DNA from 3 places in the Pseudoalteromonas sp. RWi3 genome. Region 3 is predicted to be linked to each of the others. Evidence: predicted binding sites of a transcription regulator. Region 3 holds the regulator's gene; each other region holds the start of a gene.
What was found. Region 3 encodes sigma-54, which starts transcription at its own class of promoters, with help from an activator protein. Its sites were predicted from a motif close to GTTGGCACGNNNNTNGNNT; they were not measured.
Positions count from the first base shown of each region.

Region 1 (8,148 bases), on a different contig from region 3:
CACCTGTTCCCTTTAGGATTAACAGCAAAGACTCTGTATTTACTCGCGCTCAAAATAGACAGCAGCGCTTACTAATAAACCAGCAACAAAATATTGAAGCAATTATGGCAATGGCCGTTAACTTTTGCCCAGATGTAACAAGTAATGGTCAACCTGATAGTGACTGGGTAGAACGCTTTATTGCATTATGTGAAGACACCTCAAATGAGTCAATGCAAAAATTATGGGCTAAAATACTCGCCGGAGAAACGGTTGCACCAGGGACTTTTTCAATCAAAAGCTTGCAAACTCTTAAGCAAATGACACAAAGAGAAGCTGATGCATTACAAAAGTGTACCGCGCTTTGTGGTTACAACGAAAAGGACGACAGTCATTTAATTTTACTCGGCTTTTATAAAAAACCATCTATATTTGATCTTTTACGCAAAGGGAATAAAGTCTCGCTTAATTTAGGTAGAGCGGGGATCAGTTTTCCAGATATATTGACCTTAATGGATATTGGCCTTATATACCGCAAAGAAATAGAGTCTGGAGTACTTAAAGCAGGCCAAGAACTGAACTTAACTTTTTTAAACCAAAAAGCAATGCTGAAACCAAAAAGCAACGATCTAGTTTTAAGCTACTATAAATTTACCCAAACTGGCGATGAGCTAAGAAAGCTAATAAATATACCTATAAATAAAGGCTATAAACAATTATTAAGCAGTGCGTTAGATGAGGAGTTTGATGTAACGTGGCACACACTTAAAAAGTAGTGCCACGCAAAATAATGCTTAGAAGTGGACTTGAATGCCAGCAAATGGACCTGAAGCATCAATGTCTGTGTATAGATCATCAATATCATCAAGCTCTAGAGTCATTTGGCGGTAACCTGCTTTAATCGCCACATCCACTGCTAAGTTATCAATTAACTCCCAAGCAATACCAGCTTGATAGTCTTGTACTTTGCTATCATCAATAGCTAATAAGCTGCCCTCAAAGAAGACACTTAAACCTGTAAGCGGTAAGCCAACTTCAGCACGTCCGTAAGCAAGTGGAACAAAGCCTGAAAAATCAATATTCTCACTTTTTGTTTGACCATTATCAGTGCCTGTTACAGTAATGTCACCATCAAACTGCTTTGCATTCAGACCTAAATCAATTGATATAAGGTCGTTATCAAAAATTTCGTAGTACAGAATATAATCAACGTGTGACAAATCACTTACCGTTGTTGCTGTCGTGTTTGTAGTAAAAGTAGAGCCGCCAAACTCAAAAGTACCATTTAACGTGGTTGAACCATTTAGTTCTAACTCTGTGTACTTTAGTTTAACATTTGGTACCAACGGCACTGGATGCTCTAATGCTGCGTAATAACTGATGAATGTTTCATCTTCAAAATTAAAATTTTGCATGTTACCACTATCAGCAAAGCTACCAGAGTTATCTGATTGCCACCCATCTGCACCAATATACAGACCTAATAAAGTGTCAGCCTGAGCTGCTGGTGCTAAACATGCCATAGAAAGGGCAGCTGCTAAACAATACTTTTTCATTTTTTATCCTTGCGCTAAAAGTTCGCTAAGTTCAATTAGAGCCGCGTTGGCCCGAGATATATAATTTGCCATTACCAATGAGTGATTTGCCACTAAGCCAAAACCATTACCATTTAAAATCACCGGACTCCAAACAGTTTCTTGAGTTGCTTCTAACTCACGAATAATTTGTTGTAAGCTAACGCGCGCATTTTTCTTTTCCAACACATCAGCAAAATCATATTCTACAGCTTGCAAAAAGTGCAATAAAGCCCAAGTTGCACCTCGAGACTCATAGAAAACGTCATCAATTTCCCACCATGAGGTTTTTACTTGATTTTGTAATGGGGTATATGTTGCTTGATGTGCTTCTTTATCGCCCGCTAGATCAGTGTTGAGGCGCTCTTGACCAACACTAGCACTCAATCGTTGACTTAGGCTACCAAGGCGTTTTTCAGCTTCTTTTAACCAGCCACGAAGATTATCTGCACGAGCATAAAACTGACTCTGACGATTACTTTGGTCTGCAATTTGCGTACGGTAAAGAATTAAAAAATCGATCCCTTTTTGATACTCACTTTCAGCACTTGGCCAAGCCCATGCTTCAGAACTGATGTTAAATTGCGGTTGTGCTTTTTTTAAAGATTCATGTTCGGTAGATTGAGATTGTGAGCGACTAAAATCTTTACGCATCGATAGTGCAAGATCACGGGACATCTCTAAAGCTCCGAACTCCCAAGCTGGCATATTATCCATAAAAACACTTGGCGGCATCATATCATTAGATAAGTAACCACCTGACTTATTCAATAATGTGCTTGTCACATTAATTAACGATGACGTTGTCGCATAACCAGTAACGAGTTTCTCACCTCGCTCTTGTGCTTGCTGCTTTGCATAAGTAACGACATTGACGCGTTCAGGTTCAACACTCCAATACACCGCTAATGCATAAAACAAGATAAATATTAGTACCAAGACACCAATAATTTTCCCTTTATGTTGTGACATTAAGCCTCCTAATGATGCTTGTGATTGTTATCAGATTGCGACGCTTGTTTAACTTGGCTCTCTAAAGATACCACTTTAGCTTGAGTAAAAACTCGGTTTCCGTCATTAAAATATAGCGTGAGTTTTAATTCTTGCCCGACTTTTAACGGTTCAATTGGCTCAAAAGCCATTAAATGGTATCCACCTGGCTTAAAGTCAATTTGTTGATGTGCTTTTATCACTAATGAATCGACTTGCTGCATTTTCATTACGCCATCAACATGAGTATGTTCATGAACTTCAACACGCCCTAAACTTTCTATACTTGCTTTAGTAAGTTGAATCGACTTTTCACCGTGGTTCGCAATACTTAAATAACCCACTGTCGATTCACTAGCTGGTAAAAAAGCCCTTATTTGCGCATTGTTAACAATAATCTGACTATCTGTTTCATGATGATGCTCTGAATGAGCTTGAGCACATACTGAATATAAACTCATGCCAATAATAGTCGATAACACTAATGGCAATAATGGTTTAAAAGTCATTTCGTTCCTTGTTAATAAATCATTCTTTAGACTAAATTTAGCATATTTGCGGAAAAATAGTCAGTAATATTAGTGATTCAACACCATATTGCGCCACTCTATTGCGCGGCTTTTTTATTATCAGCTATTAGCCAACACAAACAAACGATCAATATTAGCGGCCATGCTATAACTACAGATCCAAATAACAGAGCTAAGATCACACCAATGCAAACTATTACCCCAGCCCCCAACAAACCCGCACTAAGCAATGCAATAGCAGCGATAGCTACAATAATAGCTACAAGCACACCAAATAATTCAATACCAACCCAGCTCAAGTCTGCAATAATTAAAGGCAGCTGCCATGAATCAAACTGCACTATTTCAAATGGACTCCACGTTATAAGTACGATGAGTAATAAGCACGCTGCAATAAATTTCATGACACTCCCCCACTATACTTCACTATCTAAACAAAAATGTGCGGCAAGGTAGCCACCACCTATAAACAATGGAAACTGAATTAAAAGTAAGATAGTCACTAAGCGCGTTGCCCATATAGGAAAATCAAAACGACGAGCAAAGCCACTACAGACACCTGAAATCTTTTTATTTAATGGATCTTTCTTCCAACGTGTTTGGTTATTGTATGTATTCATTTTTATTTACTCCTATGCACTTTGTTTTAGGCTAGCTTTAAGCGCTGCAAGCTCTTTATCGAGAGCCTCATCTTTAACTAGGGCGTCGATTTGCTCTGCTGTGCTATTAGCACATTTGGTAATATCGTATGCTTCAACTTGAGATTCAATTGACTCAACACGACGCTCAATCACGTCAAAACGAGATAGTGCATCTGCAATTTTGTTACTATTAAGCTGGTGATTCACTCGCTCCCTTGCAGCAACTACATTGTGTTTCTTTTGATAACTAGCAAGCTTTGCTTTTGCTTCAGTTAACTTATTTTGCAATCGCTGGGCATCATCTTGTAACGTCGCCAGAGAATCAGCTAACTTAGTGAGTTCAGGCTCTATCGCCGCCAACTCAATAGACACATTTTGTTTCTCTTTTAATGCGGCGGTGGCTAAATCATCACGGCCTTTCTCGACGGCGATTTCAGCCTTAGCTTGCCAATCAGCAATGCGAGCTTGTTTATTTTTTTGCTCCCGCTTTAACGTCTTTTCCTCGCATAAAAGAGCGGCGGCTGTTGAACGACATTCATCCAGCGTTTCTTGCATTTGCTGAATCAGTAGAGCGAGTAGTTTTTCTGGATCTTCGGCTTTATCTAATACCGATACTAAATTTGATTGAATGAGATCTGTTACGCGGTTTACTAAGCCCATGATTTTCTCCTATTGAATATGGGTGATTACCACTAAGAGATTCCAAGACTTGTGCCAAGTTAAATAAAAATTAATTTATACTATTAATTTCAATTAGTTAATATTGATATTAAAAAAAAGAAAGATGACTAGAGAATGAATGAAAAAGTTAAATTAACTAAAAAATGAATATTTTGACTAACTTTTAGGATCAAAAAAACCGCTAAAAAGCGGCTTTATTCGTATTCAATAAAAAACTATTCAGGAACAAAGCTGAGCGCTTTATCCATCACTGATAAATCAGCCTGCTTGCCATGTCCATTTTCAGATAAATGACGACGGAACCCCCTCGCGCCTGGCTGACCTTGAAAAATGCCCAGCATATGGCGTGCAACATGCCAAAAATTTGCACCTTGCTGCATCTCTAACTCAATATAGTCATACATTGAGCGTACTACGTCATGGCGAGATAAAGTGAAGGGTTGCTCATTATAAATGGCTTCATCAACTTCGCTAAGAATAAACGGGTTACTATACGCTTCACGGCCGATCATTATACCGTCAACATACTCGAGGTGTGTTTGACTATCAGCAATTGTCTTTACACCACCATTGAGGCTTAAGTGCAGCTGAGGGTAATCTTTTTTTAGCTGATAAACACGCGGGTAATCAAGAGGAGGAACTTCACGATTTTCTTTAGGACTTAAGCCCTTTAACCACGCTTTACGTGCGTGAATAATAAAATCATCGCAGCCAACCTTATGGCTTGCTTCAATCAACTCACATAAAAACTCATATGAATCTTGTTCATCTATACCTATGCGTGTTTTAACCGTTACTGGTATATCCACCTCGGCCTTCATGGCAGCAACACACTCTGCGACCAGTTGCGGTTCGCCCATTAAACACGCACCAAAACGCCCGTTTTGAACACGATCTGACGGACAGCCCACGTTTAGGTTTATTTCATTATAACCACGCTCACCGGCAAGCTTTGCACATTTTGCCAATGCTTCAGGGTCAGAACCACCTAACTGTAAAGCAACTGGACCTTCATGTTGATTAAAATGAAGGTAATCACCACGGCCAAATAATATAGCGCCAGTGGTCACCATTTCCGTGTACAAAACTGTGTGTTTAGTCATCTTACGATGAAATGTGCGACAATGACGATCTGTCCAATCAAGCATTGGGGCTACGGAAAAGCGTCTAAACTCTGAATCTTGTGGTTTTGCTGGACTAGAGTCCGAGGTTACTTTAATACTCATACTACCTTAATCGCTCTGAATGACCCTGCACTGCTTTAATTGTGCTAACACCCAAAAATTGAGCGCCATTGGCTATATTTATTATCAAGCACACAACATTATGCATAGTAACTAAATGTGTGACTTACTAAACTTGTTATCGCGATTATACACGTCCATAACAAAATATTCAGTGAAAGAGTGCCAATGTTAGCCTAAGAACTAAAGGTTTTTTTATTAACGATATAAGGTTGCATCATTCAATGCTGCTGGTTGTTGAGCTCTTTCATAAAGCCAGTTGTAAAATTGGTGAGTAAGTTGCTCCATATGGCTTGCAGCTCATCATTAAACTCACAATCAAATTGTGCAATAGTATCAATTAAGCAATTTTTCCAAATAGCGACTAAATCCTGATTAATCCCCATATTTTTATGCTTTGCAATAATGTCTTTAAATGAATCACTTGCAAATAGCGCATCTAAATCGTCAGTATTTTCAATAAACAAGTTGATTGATTGCAAGATCATTCTTTGCTGCCGCTCTAAATCAACACGTTGAAATAGCTGCTTAATTTCATCACTTTTACTAATAAAGCGATCATGAAAAGTCATATAAAACTGATAGTAATCCGAAGTTGCCCTTTTAAAACTACCTTTTAGTGAATTCTTCTCAGTTACCGTATTATCAAAATTGATATGTATTGTTGTTCCTTTATTTATAGCACTCTCAATTGTAAATCGACCATTTAAAGAACTCGTTACTAAACTATGTACAATCGTCATTCCAAGACCCATTCCACCTGCAACACGGTTGGTTGTGTAAAATGGATCAAATATTTTCGACTTGGTATCTTTATCCATACCAATACCATTATCAGACACTAATATGGCATATTTATAGCTGTTTCCAGTGAGGCTAATTGTAATTTCTTTGTGACTAACTTCAAAACCCTTGGGAAATGCATGATTAATTGAATTCGTTACTAAGTTAGTAATCACTTGCGCTAATCTAGAAGGGTACGTTGATACTACAATATGCTGATCAGGGAGTGCTAAATTTAAATGGATCCCTGACTTTTTCAGTAATGGTTTTAAACTGGTAGAGATTGAGTGTATCCAATCACAAAGATTAACTTCACCTTTTGGATCACTGTGAAAATCTGTAGCCATTTGCTTAAAGTTGGCAACTAACTCACTTGCACGATTTAAGTTAAACTCAATAGCGTGACTAGCTTCTTTGTTATCGTTAATAAATACTTCTAAATCTCTTTTACTTAACGAGCCATCAATTAGTTTTGCCTCCAGTTGTTTTAACCCTGAGAGTACCGTAGAGTTACCTAAAACAGCAACTCCAAGCGGCGTATTAACCTCGTGCGCCACACCAGCAACAAGCCTTCCAAGTGACGCTAGTTTTTCTTGTTCTATTAGTTGCTGCTGCGAGCTTTTCAATTGTTTAATTAAATTCTCTAGTTCGAACGTTCTATATACAACTTTATGCTCTAGCTGCTGATTCAATTCACTCAATGCCAACTCATTTTCAGCTCGTTCTATTTCTGCAGATATTCGACCAGCAAACAGCTCAAATAAAGCGGCAACATCGTCAGCATTTTTAATTGGATCAGTATATAAAGCAACAACTAATCCAAAAACATCCCCTTTCGAATCATGTAAAGGTGCGCCTACATAACCATCAACATTCATATCAATTAGGAGTTGGTCTTTTGGGTATAAGTTGCAAATTCTACGTGGGAATATACATGTCGAATCATCACTTACATCTGCACATGGAGTGTTTTCAAGGGAGTATTCAAAATTTTCAGCAAAATCATCCCCCGCAACTAATGATAAGGTTTGAGAAACAAACCTAGCTTTGTCTAATTTGGCAATAAATGTAAACTGAGAGCCTATTGATTGATGAAGCTGCATGGTAATAGTATCCAAGAAGTCTTTACCATATGAAGACTTTAAAGATGCTATTATTTTACCAATATCAAAATTTTGCACGTGGCTATCCTATTAATTTTTCTATTAGTGAGCACACGTGCTCTGCAAATATTTCCACCAACTCAATCGCATTACTGTCAAGCTCTGACTCAACCTCTAATACAATGATTGCTTCTGTATTTTGATGGCTTAAATAGTAAATCCCAACAAATTTCTCTTCATAAAGCATAGTTTTAGCTTCTGACACTTTATTAATAAACGACGAAATATCAAAAGCAGGTAAGTTATCTACTTTTGCATTAAAGACTGAGCAATCCGCACTTTTAATAGTGATTTGAGAGGCTGTTTTTTTATTAACAACTAATTCAGCTTCATACGCATCTAACACTTCGCTTAAATATCGTAACAGGTGCGCTGAGAAAGACTCTAAATCCTCTAACTTATCAACCTTTAACACTGAGCTTAAAAGTGCTCTAAGTGCATTTTTATAGCTACCTAAACGAAAAATATCGCGATAAGAACGTAAAGACACATAAAAAAGGTGATAAAGGCTATTTTGTGTGATTTCTGTTTTTGCTTTATAACCATCAATATCGTAACTTTTA
Region 1 covers NZ_JBHNYL010000005.1:3,340-11,487, reverse strand. Annotated here, with positions in the region: gene ACFI4Z_RS08715 (TIGR03899 family protein) at 1-755, shown strand, start outside; gene ACFI4Z_RS08710 (TIGR04219 family outer membrane beta-barrel protein) at 774-1,535, opposite strand; gene ACFI4Z_RS08705 (DUF2333 family protein) at 1,539-2,525, opposite strand; gene ACFI4Z_RS08700 (copper chaperone PCu(A)C) at 2,534-3,052, opposite strand; gene ACFI4Z_RS08695 (hypothetical protein) at 3,151-3,477, opposite strand; gene ACFI4Z_RS08690 (PspC domain-containing protein) at 3,490-3,693, opposite strand; gene ACFI4Z_RS08685 (PspA/IM30 family protein) at 3,706-4,374, opposite strand; gene dusA (tRNA dihydrouridine(20/20a) synthase DusA) at 4,611-5,621, opposite strand; gene ACFI4Z_RS08675 (ATP-binding protein) at 5,861-7,603, opposite strand; gene ACFI4Z_RS08670 (DUF3369 domain-containing protein) at 7,608-8,148, opposite strand, start outside.
Region 1: the regulator sigma-54 is predicted to act here: its motif matches at 4,415-4,433, upstream of ACFI4Z_RS08685 (PspA/IM30 family protein).

Region 2 (8,148 bases), on a different contig from region 3:
GCTGATTCCGTATCGTGAAACACGTAATTACGTAAAAAATGTATTCGCTTATCGTCAGGTATACCACACTCGTATGGGCCGTGACGGGAATTTACTCGCGGCGATATTAGATATGAAAATGGGCGGTTAACCTTATTTAGGTACGCTTTGGGTATAAATGAGTCTATGGTAGACTCTCGCACAAGTTAAATTTAACAGATGGGTTTACTATGGATAAATTAGCCGTTTCTTACGCCGAACATATTGCAACACTGCAACAGCGTACGCGTACTATTATTGATCGTGAAGGTTTAGAAGGTTTAGTGATCCATTCAGGGCAAGCTAAACGTCAGTTTTTAGACGATATGTATTATCCGTTTAAAGTTAACCCGCATTTTAAAGCGTGGTTACCTGTAATCGACAATCCACATTGCTGGATTGTTGTTAATGGTAGCGACAAGCCAAAGCTTATTTTTTATCGTCCAGTTGATTTTTGGCATAAAGTACCTGATGAACCACGTGATTTTTGGGCTGATTATTTTGATATTGAGTTGCTACTTAAGCCTGATCAGGTTGAAAAACTACTGCCATACGACAAAGAAAAGTATGCTTACATCGGTGAGTATTTAGAAGTAGCTCAAGCACTGGGTTTTAGTATTATTAACCCTGAGCCAGTATTAAACTACTTCCATTATCATCGCGCATATAAAACGCAGTACGAGCTTGAGTGTTTACGCCAAGCTAACCGAATTGCGGTAGATGGCCACAAAGCAGCCCGAGATACTTTCTTTGCTGGTGGCTCTGAGTTTGATATACAGCAAGCTTACTTGATGGCAACACGCCAAAGTGAAAACGAAATGCCGTATGGCAACATTGTTGCACTAAACGATAACTGCGCTATTTTGCATTACACGCACTTTGATCCTGTAGTGCCTAAAGAACATAAATCATTTTTAATTGATGCAGGTGCTAACTTTAACGGCTATGCCGCAGATATTACCCGTACGTATGATTTTAAAAAATCAGGCGAATTTGCTGACTTAGTGAATGTTATGACTGAGCACCAAATTGCCCTAGGTAATGCTTTAAAGCCAGGTTTACTTTATGGCGAATTACACCTTGATTGCCACCAGCGTGTAGCACAAGTACTTAGTGACTTTAATATTGTTAAGTTACCTGCGGCAGAAATTGTTGAACGCGGTATTACTTCAACATTCTTCCCACACGGACTTGGCCACCACCTTGGTTTACAAGTACATGATATGGGCGGCTTTATGGCTGACGAAAGTGGGGCACATCAAGCGCCACCAGAAGGGCACCCATTTTTACGTTGCACCCGCTTAATTGAAAAAAATCAAGTGTTCACCATCGAGCCTGGCTTGTACTTTATTGACTCGTTGTTAGGTGATTTAGCGCAAACAGATAACAAACAGTTTATTAACTGGGAAAAAGTTGAGTCGTTTAAGCCATTTGGCGGCATTCGTATCGAAGATAATATTATCGTACACGAAGACAGCTTAGAGAATATGACGCGTGATTTACACTTAGCTTAAGTGATAAATCAGCGATAGAAGGGGCCTTTTGGCCCCCTTTTTTTGGTTGAATATTGGGTTAAATAAAGTATGTCAGAATATAAGTACCCCGCAGCCGATGTATTTCATCAAGAAGAAATAAAAAAAAGCACCTTTATTGTGCATATTGCCCACACTCCGGATTTAGCTGCAGCAAAAGCATTTATAAAAAGCATTGAAGAAAAATACGCAGATGCACGGCATAACTGTTGGGCTCATGTAGCAGGTAACCCTGGAGGCAGTCATGTATATGGCTTTTCAGATGATGGAGAGCCTAATGGGACCGCAGGGAAACCAATGCTAAACGTTTTAGTTGGCTCAGGTTTAGGTGAAGTAACTGCGGTCGTTACACGTTATTTTGGGGGCATAAAGTTAGGGACTGGCGGATTGGTGCGCGCCTATGGTGGCTCACTTAATAATGCCTTGGCGCAGCTTAATACTGTAGTAAAAGTGCCCAGTGTAGAACTTATCGGTTTTAGTGATTACAGTATTCAAGGTGCTATTGAGCAATTATTAAAAACAAAATATCAGGTACTTGATATCGAAAAGCAATTTACTGCTAATATTGAATGGGTTATTACTATAGATAGCCGTGAAGCTGCTCAAGCGATTAAAGATATTTATGATTTGAGCCATGGCGCGGTTGAGTTAAAGATCAAAGAGTAAGACAATAACAATAGTTAATAACGATATCTTAAAATAAAAGCGATGGCTCAATGCAATTTCGTACCATAATAAAAATCCTAGGCCAACTTGTCGTACTGTTTAGTATAACAATGGTGCCTCCTGCGGTTGTATCGCTTATTTACAAAGATGGTGGCGGTGTCCCTTTCGTCTTAGCGTTTATTTTCAGTGTTGTTATTGGCTTAATGGCTTATTACCCAAATAGGCAGGAGGATGGAGATTTAAAAGCACGCGAGGGCTTTTTAATTGTTGTCTTGTTTTGGCTGGTACTGGGGGCGTTCGCTTCCATTCCTCTTATTTTTCTAAGTGAACCTAACCTGTCGTTAGCTGATGCGGTATTTGAAGCCTTTTCGGGACTTACAACCACAGGGGCGACCGTATTAACGGGAATTGAGTATTTACCCAAATCGGTATTGTTTTATCGTCAACAATTACAGTGGCTTGGCGGTATGGGGATCATCGTACTAGCGGTGGCTGTACTACCAATGCTTGGAGTTGGTGGCATGCAGCTTTATCGTGCAGAGACTCCAGGGCCGGTAAAAGACTCTAAAATGACGCCGCGTATCGCAGATACGGCAAAACATCTTTGGTATATTTATGTATTTTTGACTGCCAGCTGTTCAGTCGCTTACTGGACTGCGGGGATGGATTGGTTTGATGCTATTTGCCATGCATTTTCTACAATCGCGATAGGAGGCTTCTCAACATACGATGCCTCTATTGGGCACTTTGATAGCCCGTTAATAAACTTTATTTGCGTCGTCTTTCTAATCATCGCAGCAATCAACTTTACTTTGCACTATGCAGCTGTCTCAAGTCGTAATATTGCTGTGTATATTCGCGACCCTGAATTTAAAGTATTTTTGTTTATACAACTTGCGCTGGTGGTCATTTGTTTTACCGTTTTATCATCAAATAATATTTATGCTGATGGTGATGAAACCTTAGATCAGGCTTTATTCCAAGCAGTATCGATGAGTACTACTGCAGGCTTTGCAACAGATAACTTTTCAGCTTGGCCACTGTTTTTACCTATACTATTAATCTTTTCAAGCTTTATAGGGGGATGTGCGGGCTCCACAGGTGGTGGTATGAAAGTCGTTCGTGTATTCCTGCTATACTTACAAGGTGTACGAGAACTCAATCGTCTTGTTCATCCGCGTGCAATTTATTCTATCAAGCTAGGTAGAAAGGCACTACCCGATAAAGTGGTCGAAGCTGTTTGGGGGTTCTTCTCTGCTTATGCGCTTGTATTCGTTATTATCATGTTAGCTCTAATGGGAACGGGCATGGATAACATAACTGCGTTCTCAGCCACTGCTGCTTGTTTAAATAACTTAGGCCCTGGTTTGGGGGAAGTAGCAAGTCATTACGGCGCAGTGAGTGACACGGCAAAATGGCTACTTACCATTGCAATGGTATTTGGCCGGTTAGAGATTTTTACCTTGCTGGTACTGTTTACGCCCACGTTTTGGCGTGGTTAACGCAGCCTTTAAGCTATCTGTTTATCGCTATTTATATAGCTAATTAATATTTAAAAATGGTCAAAGGAAATGCCTGAAACAAAGCAATTACACAATCTAGAGAAACTTGCGTTTATAACCGCAGGTACCTTAGTGGATATTGAAATACTTACGCCGACTAAAAGTAAACGCCTGAAAACAGAGTTTGTAGGGTTACTCAACGACCACTTTGTTGTGCTGAATTACCCATCACCTCGGCGATTAGGCAATGCAGGCGAATACCTCAAAGATGGTACGGTTATTATTGTGCGTGCTGTGCTTGAAAGTGGCGGTGGGCAGGTAATTGCGTTTCGTCAGAAAGTTATGTCAGTTTCTTCTCACCCTAAACGACTCATCTTTTTACATTTTCCAGACCAAGTTCAATTATTTAGTTTGCGATCTCAAACCCGCATACCCACGTTATTACCTGCAACAATTCAGCTCAGCGATGAACACAAATTGAAAGGAGTCATAAAAGACGTATCAATCACCGGAGTAATGTTTGCCCTTAAAAGTGAAGACGACCTGAGTAAACTTAAAGACACTCCTTGCAAAATATTACTCGATGAAAGAGATAACGAAGTGAATGAGTTTTCAGGGCTGATTTGCAGTGTTCGCAGTTTGGCCGATGACACTCTATTGGGTATTCAACTAATAGTGAGTGAAGATGAAATGGACAAATTTATGAAAGACCATTTAATCGATTTATCTATTTTAGAGTCCTTAATATAAAAAGCGATTAGCCTTCGCTATTTAACACAGTAGCGAGGGAGTTATTTTACATAAGTATGATTATTGGTAGTTTATGGGAATAACTATATGGCACGGTAAATCACAGCAATTTACGTTTATTCGTTTGGCCTTATTTCGCTTATTTGCAACAAATTCAGCTTTCCCCAAATAAAATCCCCACAACAAAATGAAAAATGTTTGTTTTTATTTAAAGTATCTATAAATCAATATATTAAATTGTTTTTTATTTTTTAAAATATTCTCCTCTAAAACCTGTTCAGCATAGGTTTATCCCTTTTTAACAAAAACAAACACTAATAATCTTGTTTAGAGTGGCTTTGTGTCTTTTTTATTAATCTTAACTTATTGATTTTTATAACCTTAAATATTCCACCGTAACGTGTGTTGCTAAAAAGCAACAAAAAAATACTATTTTAATATCTGTTTTGTTCAAAAAAACACGCAAGTTATTGTTTTTATTTGTTTTATCAAGGTTGGCATTGAAGTTGTAATACTTAGTTCGAACGAAACGAAAACGTGATTAAGTATTTAATCGCAACGTACATAAACTTTGAAGGAAGATTGATTATGAACACATTAAACAAAACATTAGCACTTATTGCCCTTGCTTCTTCTTCAGCTGCCTTTGCAGCTAGCGATTTCGATACGCTTGATGTAGATGGTAATGGCGCGATCAGTCAAAGCGAAGCATCAGTTGACGCTGCATTAATGAGTCAGTTCAAAACGCTTGATACTGATGGTAACGGCGAGTTATCGAAAGAAGAATTCTCAAAGGCTTAATAGAGCCGCAAGGATGTTAGAAAAGGATTTTCGGTTTTTAAATTAACGCAATATTCAGAGATTGAAGGAATTTTATTATGAACACATTAAACAAAACATTAGCACTTATCGCACTAGCATCTTCATCAGCAGCTTTTGCTGCAACTGATTTCGATACGCTTGACGTAGACGGTAATGGCGCGATCAGTCAAAGCGAAGCATCAGTTGATGCAAAATTAATAAGTCAGTTTAAAACGCTTGATACTGATGGTAACGGCGAGTTATCGAAAGAAGAATTCTCAAAGGCTTAATAGAGCCGCAAGGATGTTAGAAAAGGATTTTCGGTTTTTAAATTAACGCAATATTCAGAGATTGAAGGAATTTTATTATGAACACATTAAACAAAACATTAGCACTTATCGCACTAGCATCTTCATCAGCAGCGTTTGCTGCAACTGATTTCGATACGCTTGACGTAGACGGTAATGGCGCGATCAGTCAAAGCGAAGCATCAGTTGATGCAAAATTAATGAGCCAATTTGCTGAGTTAGACACTGATGGCAATGGTGAGCTTTCTAAAGAAGAGTTCAAAAACGCCTAATGACAATCTACTCAAAGGCTTTAGCGTAATAATTCTGAGTTGCCAAAGACAACCTAAATAGGCAAGGAACCTATGACAAAGAAGCGCAAGGATATAAGCCTAAAGCTAGTTCAATAAACAATGAAGGAATACATAGATGAAAAAGTTTACTAAAACATTAGCCCTAATCGCACTTGCATCTTCATCAGCAGCGTTTGCAGTGACAGACTTTGATACCTTAGACGTTGATGGTAATGGTGTAATAAGCCAAAGCGAAGCAGCGGTTGATGCAACGTTATCAAGCCAATTCAACGAGCTTGATAAAGATGGCAATGGTGAACTTTCTAAACAAGAGTTTTCAGAAGCTTAATATGAATTTTTACGCACAATGGATCTTTGAAAAGGATTTCTTACCTTTATTTGATTAGGAAACAAATTATGAAACATATTAATACAGCACTTGCTATTATCGCCCTTGCTTCTTCATCTGCAGCATTTGCTGCTGTGAGCTTTGACACATTCGATACTAATGGCGATGGCGCGATTAGCCAAAAAGAAGCCTCTGTGAATGCACAGCTAGTTGAGATTTTTTCGGCTTTAGATACTGACCAAAATGGTGAGCTTTCAAAGGAAGAGTTCTCCAAAGTACAGTAATACTGTTTGGTAAAGAAAATACGGTAATTTCACTTCATATACGTTAAAGCAGCTTTACCTTATAAAATAGGCAAAGCTGCTTTTTTATGTTTATAAATTATAGTTAAACTGTAAAGCAAACTTACGGGGGCTGCCATAACGGTACTGATTATAAAAACCGATTTGGTTGTAGTAGGTTTTATCAAATAAATTATCAATATTTAAGCTAACAGACATTTGTGAGTTTATTTGATAACTACTCATAAGGCTTGCGATGCCATAACTTGATTGTTCCACTTCAACTTGACCGTGAACAGGGTTTTTTACTTCATCATAACTACGGCTCTGCCAGCGATAGCCTGCACCAATTTTTAAACCTTCTAAGATGTTGTTTAATTTGTAAGTCGTGAATAACTTAAACTGGTTTTTTGGGTTGGTCGTATTGAGAATATCACCTTCAGGTGTCTCACCTTCGCTGTAAGTGTAACCAAAGTAGCCATCCCACTGGTCACTCAAGGTGCCATTAAGTTCAAACTCAATACCTTGGGTAACTGTACCATCGATAGGTTGGTAAATTGCTTGGAGAGTCTCAGGGATTGTTTCACCCGTGTATTCCCCCACATTGTCTTGCTGAATTTCAAACCCCGATAGTGCAATATCTAAACGCTCGTCCAATAACGAGGCCTTGATACCCAGCTCATAATTTTGACCTTGAATTGGGTCAAGGTAATTGCCATTTTTATCGACCCGACTTTGTGGGGTGAATATATCGGTGTAGTTAGCATAAAGTGCCCAATTATTTGCCAAGCTATAAGTGGCACCTAAATAATTGATCAGTTCGTTATCTAATTCATAATCATGTTCACGACCAAAGTTGTCTTGATTTGTTTGCCACTGATTTAACCGGCTACCTAAAATCAATGAGAATGCATTTGTTAAATTAAGTTGTGAGGCAAAGTACAAAGCATTTTGCTCTGTTGTGCCATAAGAGCCATATGCGGCTGTGGTTTGCCAAGTTGGTTTTGGGTAGTCATAGTTTGGGGCTGTAAAGTCTCCGATGATTTCTGCGTCTTCTTGACCTGGGAAGTAGGGCGTTGCAAAATCTTGCTCCTGGCTATTATAACCAAACATGATTTGGTGACTTTGCTCTAACCAGTTAAATCTACCGGTAAGCTCTATCTCATAGGTACGCTGAATTCGCTTGGCATCGATAAAATTTAATGAGCCTGGTGTCATACCTATATTGGTTTGTGCGTCAGGGTGGCCAGTTGCCCAAAATACATCGTATTCTAGATCGTTGTTACCATAAATATAGCTAGCGCTAAGTTGCCAGTTGGCATTAAAGTTATGATCAATGCGAATAAAGCTATTTAGCGCATTTGTTGTTGAAGAGGACCAGTTCGTTGCTGTTGATGTTTCTCTATCATAGTCAGTGCGTGTACCATCACTATAAAAAATAGGTAAACCGCCAGACATTGTCCCTGTAGGTGTTGTTTTTTGATTATCAATAGCAATAGTGAGCAGTGTATCATCGGTTAAATCAGCTTCAACTATACCGTATAAGGTCGTTTTATCTTGAGAAAACCTATCTTGATATGAGTGCTGATTTTGGTATGCAATAACCGCACGAGCACGTACTGTCTCATTATTATTTAAGCTACCTGATGCATCAACAACACCGCGATAA
Region 2 covers NZ_JBHNYL010000018.1:38,342-46,489, forward strand. Annotated here, with positions in the region: gene ACFI4Z_RS16975 (transglycosylase SLT domain-containing protein) at 1-130, shown strand, start outside; gene pepQ (Xaa-Pro dipeptidase) at 210-1,532, shown strand; gene ACFI4Z_RS16985 (YigZ family protein) at 1,602-2,216, shown strand; gene ACFI4Z_RS16990 (TrkH family potassium uptake protein) at 2,267-3,718, shown strand; gene ACFI4Z_RS16995 (flagellar brake domain-containing protein) at 3,788-4,468, shown strand; gene ACFI4Z_RS17000 (EF-hand domain-containing protein) at 5,057-5,269, shown strand; gene ACFI4Z_RS17005 (EF-hand domain-containing protein) at 5,347-5,559, shown strand; gene ACFI4Z_RS17010 (EF-hand domain-containing protein) at 5,637-5,849, shown strand; gene ACFI4Z_RS17015 (EF-hand domain-containing protein) at 5,986-6,198, shown strand; gene ACFI4Z_RS17020 (EF-hand domain-containing protein) at 6,267-6,482, shown strand; gene ACFI4Z_RS17025 (TonB-dependent siderophore receptor) at 6,573-8,148, opposite strand, start outside.
Region 2: the regulator sigma-54 is predicted to act here: its motif matches at 4,962-4,980, upstream of ACFI4Z_RS17000 (EF-hand domain-containing protein).

Region 3 (8,148 bases):
AGGGTTTACTTACTTTGAAGAGCCTATTTTTACTTTATATAATCAAGAGCAAATGTGGCAGATTAATGCAGCTGAGGCCACATTATATGAAAATAACCAGCTGATTTTAGAAGGCAATGTGACGGCAATTAACCTTACAGAAAATGCCATGATAGATCATATTAATGCCGATAACATCCAGGTTGATATTGAGCTACAAACCATGAGTTCAGAACAACCTGTAGAGTTAGTCGGGCCTGATTTAAAAATTACTGGGCGTGGACTAAAAGCCGATTTAAAAGCCGAAGTAATTGAATTAATTAACCATACGCGAACCATATATTATGACCAATAAACTTGCCCAAATGCTTGTAATTCCAAGCCTATTCATTGCTTACTCAAGTGTTGCGCAAAGTGAACTTCCCGCTGCAAACCAAGTATCAATAAGTGCCGATAAACAGCAAGCACAGCTAAAATCTAATGTCGGTATTTTTGAATCGAACGTAGAAATAATCCATGGCGCACGGCGCATTACTGCTGACCGCTTAGAAGTACATAAACGCGACAAGTTAGGTGAGAATAAGCAACTGCTTATTGCAACAGGCAGTCCAGCTTATTTCGAAGAAAAACAAGATGACGGTTCAATCATGAGTGCCAGCGCAAACGAAGTTCGTTACGATGTAGCTGAACGTTACTTAACCCTAATTGGTGATGCCCAGGTTACTCAAGCAGGTCAAAAGATCAATGCTAAAAGCATCTCTTACGACATGGAGCAGCAACTAATTAGTGCGCAAAAAGATGAAAACTCAGATGACCGCGTACATACTATTTTAGTGCCCATCGAAAATAAAAAAGCAAAGTCAAAAGGTCAGCCATGAGTACGTTAAAAGCTGAATTTTTAGCTAAAAGCTATAAAGGCCGCCAAGTTGTAAAGAGTGTGGGTTTAGAAGTAAGTGCAGGAAGCATTGTCGGTTTACTAGGCCCAAATGGTGCAGGTAAAACGACCACTTTTTATATGATTGTTGGTTTAGTACCGAGCGACAAAGGCAAAATAAGCATTGATGATAACGACATTACATTACTGCCTATGCATAGCCGTGCACGATTAGGTATTGGTTATTTACCGCAAGAGTCATCTATTTTTCGTAAATTAACGGTTTATCAAAACTTGATGGCGATATTAGAAACACGAAACGATTTAAATAAGCAAGGCCGAGAACAAGCTCTGGATGGCCTGCTGGATGAATTTAGCATACAACACATTCGCGATAGCCAAGGTATGGCGTTATCAGGTGGTGAACGCCGCCGAGTTGAAATTGCACGCGCATTAGCCGCAAACCCTAAATTTATTTTATTAGATGAGCCTTTTGCTGGTGTTGATCCAATTTCAGTGTTAGATATAAAGAAAATAATTGAACACCTTAAAAACCGAGGCATCGGGGTGTTGATTACAGATCATAATGTACGAGAAACCCTTGATGTTTGTGAAAAAGCCTACATTGTTTCTCATGGTGAGCTAATTGCTTCAGGCACTCCTGAACATGTGCTTGCCGACCAAACAGTACGCGATGTTTATCTGGGTGAGCAATTTAGGCTATAAACCAACGTTCAGCTAACTATCTGCTAAACTTAATTCTGATTACATAATAAAAGGATTGTTAAAGATAAATGAGGCAATCACTCCAGCTGCGCATGGGCCAGCAATTGACAATGACACCTCAGTTACAACAAGCTATTCGTTTGTTGCAACTCAGTACATTGGATCTACAACAAGAAATTCAGGAAGCACTCGACAGTAATCCTTTACTAGAAGTTGAGGAGCATGAATTTAGTGATGAAACTGCAGGCAAAAATGAGCAAAAACAAGACACTGATGAAGTAACAGTCAGTGCATCTGCTGATGAAACACCAAGTGAATACGAACAAGAAAGTAGTGAAGCACTCAGTAAAGAAACTGTCAGCGACGAAATGGCCATGGATGTAACATGGGATGAGTACATGAGCGCTGCGCCTTCTAGCTCATCAGGACCAATGCCTGAAGATGAGTCTATTTACCAAGGTGCTTCCACTGAAACGCTGCATGAATACATTATGTGGCAGCTACAATTAACGCCATTTAGCCCGACCGATGAAGCCATAGCCATTGCTATTGTTGAAGCGATTGATGAATCGGGTATTTTAACATTGAGCTGCGAAGACATTGTTGAAAGTTTAAACAAAGATAATAACGAAGAAGAAATAGAACTTGATGAAGTTCAAGCTGTTTTAAAACGCATCCAATTGTTTGATCCAATAGGGATTGCCGCACGCAGCTTACAAGAGTGTTTATGTATACAACTGAATCAATTCGACCCTGCAACGCCATGGCTTGCAGAGACTAAAATGATTTTAACCGAGCATATCGATCTTTTAGCAAGTCGTGACTATCGCACTTTGATGAAAAAGACTAAGCTTAAAGAAGATGAGCTAAAAGAAGTCATGACACTGATACACAGCTTGAACCCTAAGCCCGCAGATACTATTGTGCGCGAAGAGTCTGAGTATGTTATCCCTGATGTTTCAGTGAAAAAAGTTAAAGGGCGCTGGATGGTGGAATTAAATCCAGAAAGCATGCCTAAAATTAGAGTGAACAGCCAGTATGCCGCCATGTCTCGCTCAGTAAAATCGAGCAGTGACAGTCAGTTTATTCGTTCGCATCTGCAAGAAGCAAAATGGTTTATTAAAAGCTTAGAAAGCCGTAATGAAACATTACTCAAAGTAACTAATTGTATAGTGAAACAGCAGCAAGGTTTTTTTGAACACGGCCCCGAAGCTATGCGCCCGATGGTACTAAATGATGTAGCAGAAATGGTCGAGATGCATGAGTCAACTATCTCACGCGTAACAACTCAAAAGTATATGCATACACCACGTGGTATTTTTGAGTTGAAGTACTTTTTCTCTAGTCACGTAAGCACCGAAAATGGCGGGGAATGCTCTTCTACAGCTATCCGTGCATTGATCAAAAAGCTTATTAGCGCAGAAAACTCAGCGAAACCATTGAGTGATAGTAAAATTGCAGATATATTGGCTGAGCAAGGTATCAAAGTAGCTAGACGCACAATTGCAAAATATCGTGAGTCTCTAGCTATTCCACCGTCAAATCAAAGAAAGAGTTTGATTTAAGGCGTAAAAAACAAAGAAGGAAAATGCTTATGCAAATTAACTTAACTGGTCGCCACGTAGAAATTACCGATTCACTTAGAGACTATGTACACAATAAGTTTGCGAAGCTTGAAAGGCACTTTGATAGTATTAATAATGTACATGTGATTCTTGACGTAGAAAAATTAAGTCAAAAAGCAGAAGCCACAATACATGTTAGCGGTGCTGATTTATTTGCTTCAACTGAACATCAAGATATGTATGCTGCGATTGACGGACTGATTGATAAATTAGACCGCCAAGTAATAAAACACAAAGAGAAGCACGCTCGACACTAATACTATGAAATTAAGTTCACTTACTTCTGAGGACTGCAGTAAAGCTGCGGTCCTTTTTAATAGCAAAAAACGAATTCTAGAATTTATTAGCCAATTGGCTCATGAAAAGCTTCCTCACCTCACACAGCAAGAGATCCTTAACGCATTATTAAATCGGGAAAAGCTTGGTAGCACAGGCATAGGTCGAGGTATTGCTATACCACATGGTCGCATGAGTGGCGCACAATCTCCTCTAGCATTAATCTTAGTGAGTGAAACCCCCATTAACTTTGATGCAATTGATAATCGTCCTGTCGATATTTTTGTAGCACTGATCGTACCTGATGGAGATTGCCAACTTCATTTGAAGACGTTAGCAACAATTGCTGATAAACTTAACGATAAAGAGTTTTGTAAACAACTACGTAGCGCAAAAACAGATCAGGATTTGTATCAAGTTATTGTTGAGCATTCATAAGAAAGTGAAGGAGAGGTTACATGGAATTGATTATTATCAGTGGGCGGTCTGGTTCAGGTAAATCCGTCGCGCTTCGCGTACTAGAAGATCTTGGCTATTACTGTGTTGATAATATTCCGGTCAATTTACTCCCTTCTTTAGTTCGAAGTGTGTCAGAGAATTACGATAAGATTGCAGTCAGTATTGATGTGCGTAATTTACCCAAAGAACAAGAAGAGTTCAACGACATCCTTGAGTATTTGCCTGGCTTTGCAAATCCAACTTTGTTTTATCTCGATAGTGATGATCAAACACTTATCAAACGCTTTTCTGAAACTCGTCGATTACACCCTCTTTCTATCGATAGTTTGCCGCTTGATTTGGCCATTAAACAAGAAAAAATATTACTTGATGTACTAATAACTCGCGCTGACTTTATCTTAGATACCACTGAGCTCAGTGTGCATCAGCTGGCCGAGTCGATCAGAGAAAAGATTTTAGGTAAAAAAGATAAAACACTGATCATAACATTTGAATCTTTTGGCTTTAAACACGGCATACCTAAACAAGCTGATTATGTTTTTGATGCACGCTTTTTACCTAACCCACATTGGGAACCGGAGTTAAAGCCCCTCACAGGTTTAGACCAGCCTGTAAAAGATTACTTAGCAAGCCACAGCATAGTGCAAAAATTTACTTGGCAAATTCAAACGTTTGTACAAACTTGGTTACCGCATTTAGAGCGAAACAACCGTAGCTATTTGACTATTGCTATAGGTTGTACCGGAGGGCAACACCGCTCGGTATATTTAGCGCAAACCATAGGTGAAAGCTTTGCAATGAGCCATAACAATGTAAAAATTCGCCATCGTGAGCAAGATTGATTTTAAATAGGCCTGTTGTATATGCGTTCAGAAGGTACTTTTTTAATTAGAAATAAATTAGGTTTGCACGCAAGGGCTGCAACGGTATTAGCTCAACTCGCCGTTAAATTTGATGCAACTATCACTCTTTTCCAAGATGATAAGCAAGCAGCAGGTGACAGTGTGTTGGCTTTAATGTTACTTGAAAGCAGCCAAGGTAAAGAAGTAAAAGTTGTGTGTGAAGGGCCTGATGCAGAGCCGGCCCTTAACTCTATTGGCGAACTGATAGAGCAACGCTTTCACGAGCATGAATAGTGCGTGGTCTGTCACTTAAAAGTGCGTTAAACTAACTATGCATATAAGAACTGTAATATATTATTAGTTTTTGACCTACCCTCAGAAATACACATGATATAAGGACACTAATGCCAGAAGCTTTTGAACAAGATTACCCACTACAACAACTAAAACAAGTGACTAAGTCACTTAATAGTGGTCAATTTGTTCAAGTTAGGCGCATGCTGGCAAAAACAGCGCCGTGTGATACAGCTCTTCTCCTTGAATCTTCCCCTCATAAAATAAGAACTCTACTATGGCAACTTGTTGATCCAGATGTCAGAGGTGATGTTTTAGAAGAACTTTCTGAAGACGTACGCCTTGGGATCATAGCCCAAATGGAGCCTGAGCATATTGCTGCGGCGACAGAGGACATGAGCCATGATGATTTAGGGGAAGTATTACGTAGCTTACCAGAGACCGTCTATCAAGACGTTGTTGGCGCTATGGATAGCCAAGATAGAGAGCGGGCGACCCAAGCCCTGTCCTATCAAGAGCGTTCTGCCGGCGCACTAATGAATACCGATACGGTAGCCATCCGCCCCGATGTTACTATCGATGTAGTATTACGTTACTTACGTTTACGTGGCGAACTACCTGAAGGCACCGATGACTTATACGTCGTTGATAAACATAATTGCTTTTTAGGGGCTATGTCACTTACAACTTTGCTTACCAATCCACCTGATAAAATAATTCGTGATTTAATGGACGAAGATTGCGAATCTATTTCAATCGCCATGGATGAAAGTGAAGTTGCCCAACTATTTGAAAGGCACAACTGGATTTCGGCACCTGTTGTTGACGATAACGACCACTTGTTGGGACGTATTACAATCGATGATATTGTTGATGTAATTCGTGAAGATGCTGAACACAGCCTTCTAAGTATGGCGGGTCTTGATGACGAAGAGGATACCTTTGCTCCCGTACTAAAAAGCTCTAAAAAGCGTTCAATTTGGCTTGGTGTGAATTTACTAACAGCATTGTTGGCTGCGATTGTGGCTAGCTTTTTTGAAAACACCTTAGCCATATTACCGATTCTCGCAGTACTTAACGGTATTGTGCCTTCAATGGGTGGAGTTGCGGGTAGCCAAACATTAACACTGGTGATTCGTGGTATTGCTGTAGGACATATAAATCAGACAAACCAAAGATTCTTGCTATTAAAAGAGCTAGCAATCGGTGCTATTAATGGCATGGTATGGTCTATATTAATTGCCGGTGTTGTTGCACTGTGGCAGTGGGACTTCAAGCTTGGTGGCGTATTAGCATTTGCTATGTTTATGAATTTAGTAGCGGCAGGTATTGCGGGAGCAAGCATTCCATTACTACTGAAAAAAATGAAAATAGATCCTGCACTTGCAGGCAGTGTGGTATTGACTACAGTTACCGATATCGTAGGTATTTTCGCCTTTTTAGGCACTGCGACTTGGCTACTTATTTAGGTTCTAGGTTCTAGGTTCTAGGTTCTAGGTTCTAGGTTCTACGAAGTCTTACAGAGGCATAATAAGAAGTTCTCATAAGTGCATGCTCTCAATAATATAAGCATGCACTTATGATTTGTTAGATACCATCCTAGTTATCTCCTTATTATCCATGTGAAAACACTGCATCATCCATTGATATATCCTAAACCTCCTGCCCACTGACTCCTATGTGGATTTTATCATTCCTTGCTCACATCCATCGTGAATAGTTTCAATCCTTGCTCACATCCATCGTGAGTAATCTCAGTCCTTTTTCACGTCCATCGTGAGTAATTTCAGTCCTTTTTCACGTCCATCGTGAGTAATTTCGGTCCTTGCTCACATCCATCGTGACAACTTCAATCCTTGCTCACTTCCATCGTGACAGCTTCAATCCTTGTTCACGTCCATCGTGACAACTTCAATCCTTGCTCACGTCCATCGTGACAACTTCAATCCTTGTTCACGTCCATATTGAATAAATTCATTCTTGCGAACTATTCATTAACTGCTTCCATTGCTTTAATGACCATAACAATCTAGGGCTATTTACATTATCCGCTTGAGCCGTTCCTTGTTCTTGTTTCATAATCCCTCCTTGATAGAGCAAATTGACCAACGTTATATTTAGCGTCTTGCGATGATGTATATCGCATGAATTAAGCCAGGAATATAACCTAGTAGTGTTAACAAAATATTAATCCAAAAATGCGCACCTAGTCCAACTTGAAGAAACACGCCAAGTGGTGGTATCAGCACCGATAAAATAATACGAATTATGTCCATTATTCTCACTCCTTGAAGATTCTATTAGAAAGCCCAGCGGAGCTGGGCATTCACTTGCTAATAATTATTCAGCGATAATTGTTAGCTCATCAACTACGTTATGAACGTCTTCCGCATTCTTTGCAATATTGATTGCAAGTTGCTTTTCAGCTTCAGATTCAACAGTACCCTTTAAGGTTACAACGCCATTATCTGTATCAACGTCAATATCTGTGCCGTCTACTTCTGAGTTAAATAAATAACGTGTAGTAATTACAGTGCTTATCTTGGCATCTGTTAAATCACTTTCTGTGTCATTCATATCAGACTTCATATCTTTTCTATGCATATCTGGATTTTTTACGACAGATAATTCGTTGTCGACATCGCTAACACCATCAAGGCTCAGCACAAGCTCTTCAGCAAGTTCCTTATCTAAGTCACTGTCTACTTTACCTGTTAAAATAACCTTGCCGTTTTTCACGTCTGTGTTGATGTCAAAGTTGTTAAGGTTTGTATTCATTAATAAAACCGTTTCTGCCTTACCATCAATCCAAGCATCTTTACTTTCATTTTCCCAGCTGCTTGCTTGTGCACCCATTGCTGTAGTACCAAGAACTAAAGCTGCAATCATAGATTTGTTAAATGTTTTCATAATCTTTCTCCTTTTGATTAAAGACACTTTAGTTAATGCGAACATCAAGCCAACTTTTTAAACATTATAAATCAATAACTTAACATGAAAAGTATTATACCTTGTTTTTATACTTGGTAATAAATTACATGCAGCTCGGTAATTTGTTCTGACCTGTGTAGAT
Region 3 covers NZ_JBHNYL010000011.1:38,743-46,890, forward strand. Annotated here, with positions in the region: gene lptC (LPS export ABC transporter periplasmic protein LptC) at 1-334, shown strand, start outside; gene lptA (lipopolysaccharide transport periplasmic protein LptA) at 324-857, shown strand; gene lptB (LPS export ABC transporter ATP-binding protein) at 854-1,579, shown strand; gene ACFI4Z_RS13985 (RNA polymerase factor sigma-54) at 1,648-3,144, shown strand; gene hpf (ribosome hibernation promoting factor) at 3,174-3,461, shown strand; gene ptsN (PTS IIA-like nitrogen regulatory protein PtsN) at 3,466-3,918, shown strand; gene rapZ (RNase adapter RapZ) at 3,939-4,781, shown strand; gene ACFI4Z_RS14005 (HPr family phosphocarrier protein) at 4,803-5,075, shown strand; gene mgtE (magnesium transporter) at 5,186-6,544, shown strand; gene ACFI4Z_RS14015 (YqaE/Pmp3 family membrane protein) at 7,193-7,351, opposite strand; gene ACFI4Z_RS14020 (BON domain-containing protein) at 7,416-7,985, opposite strand.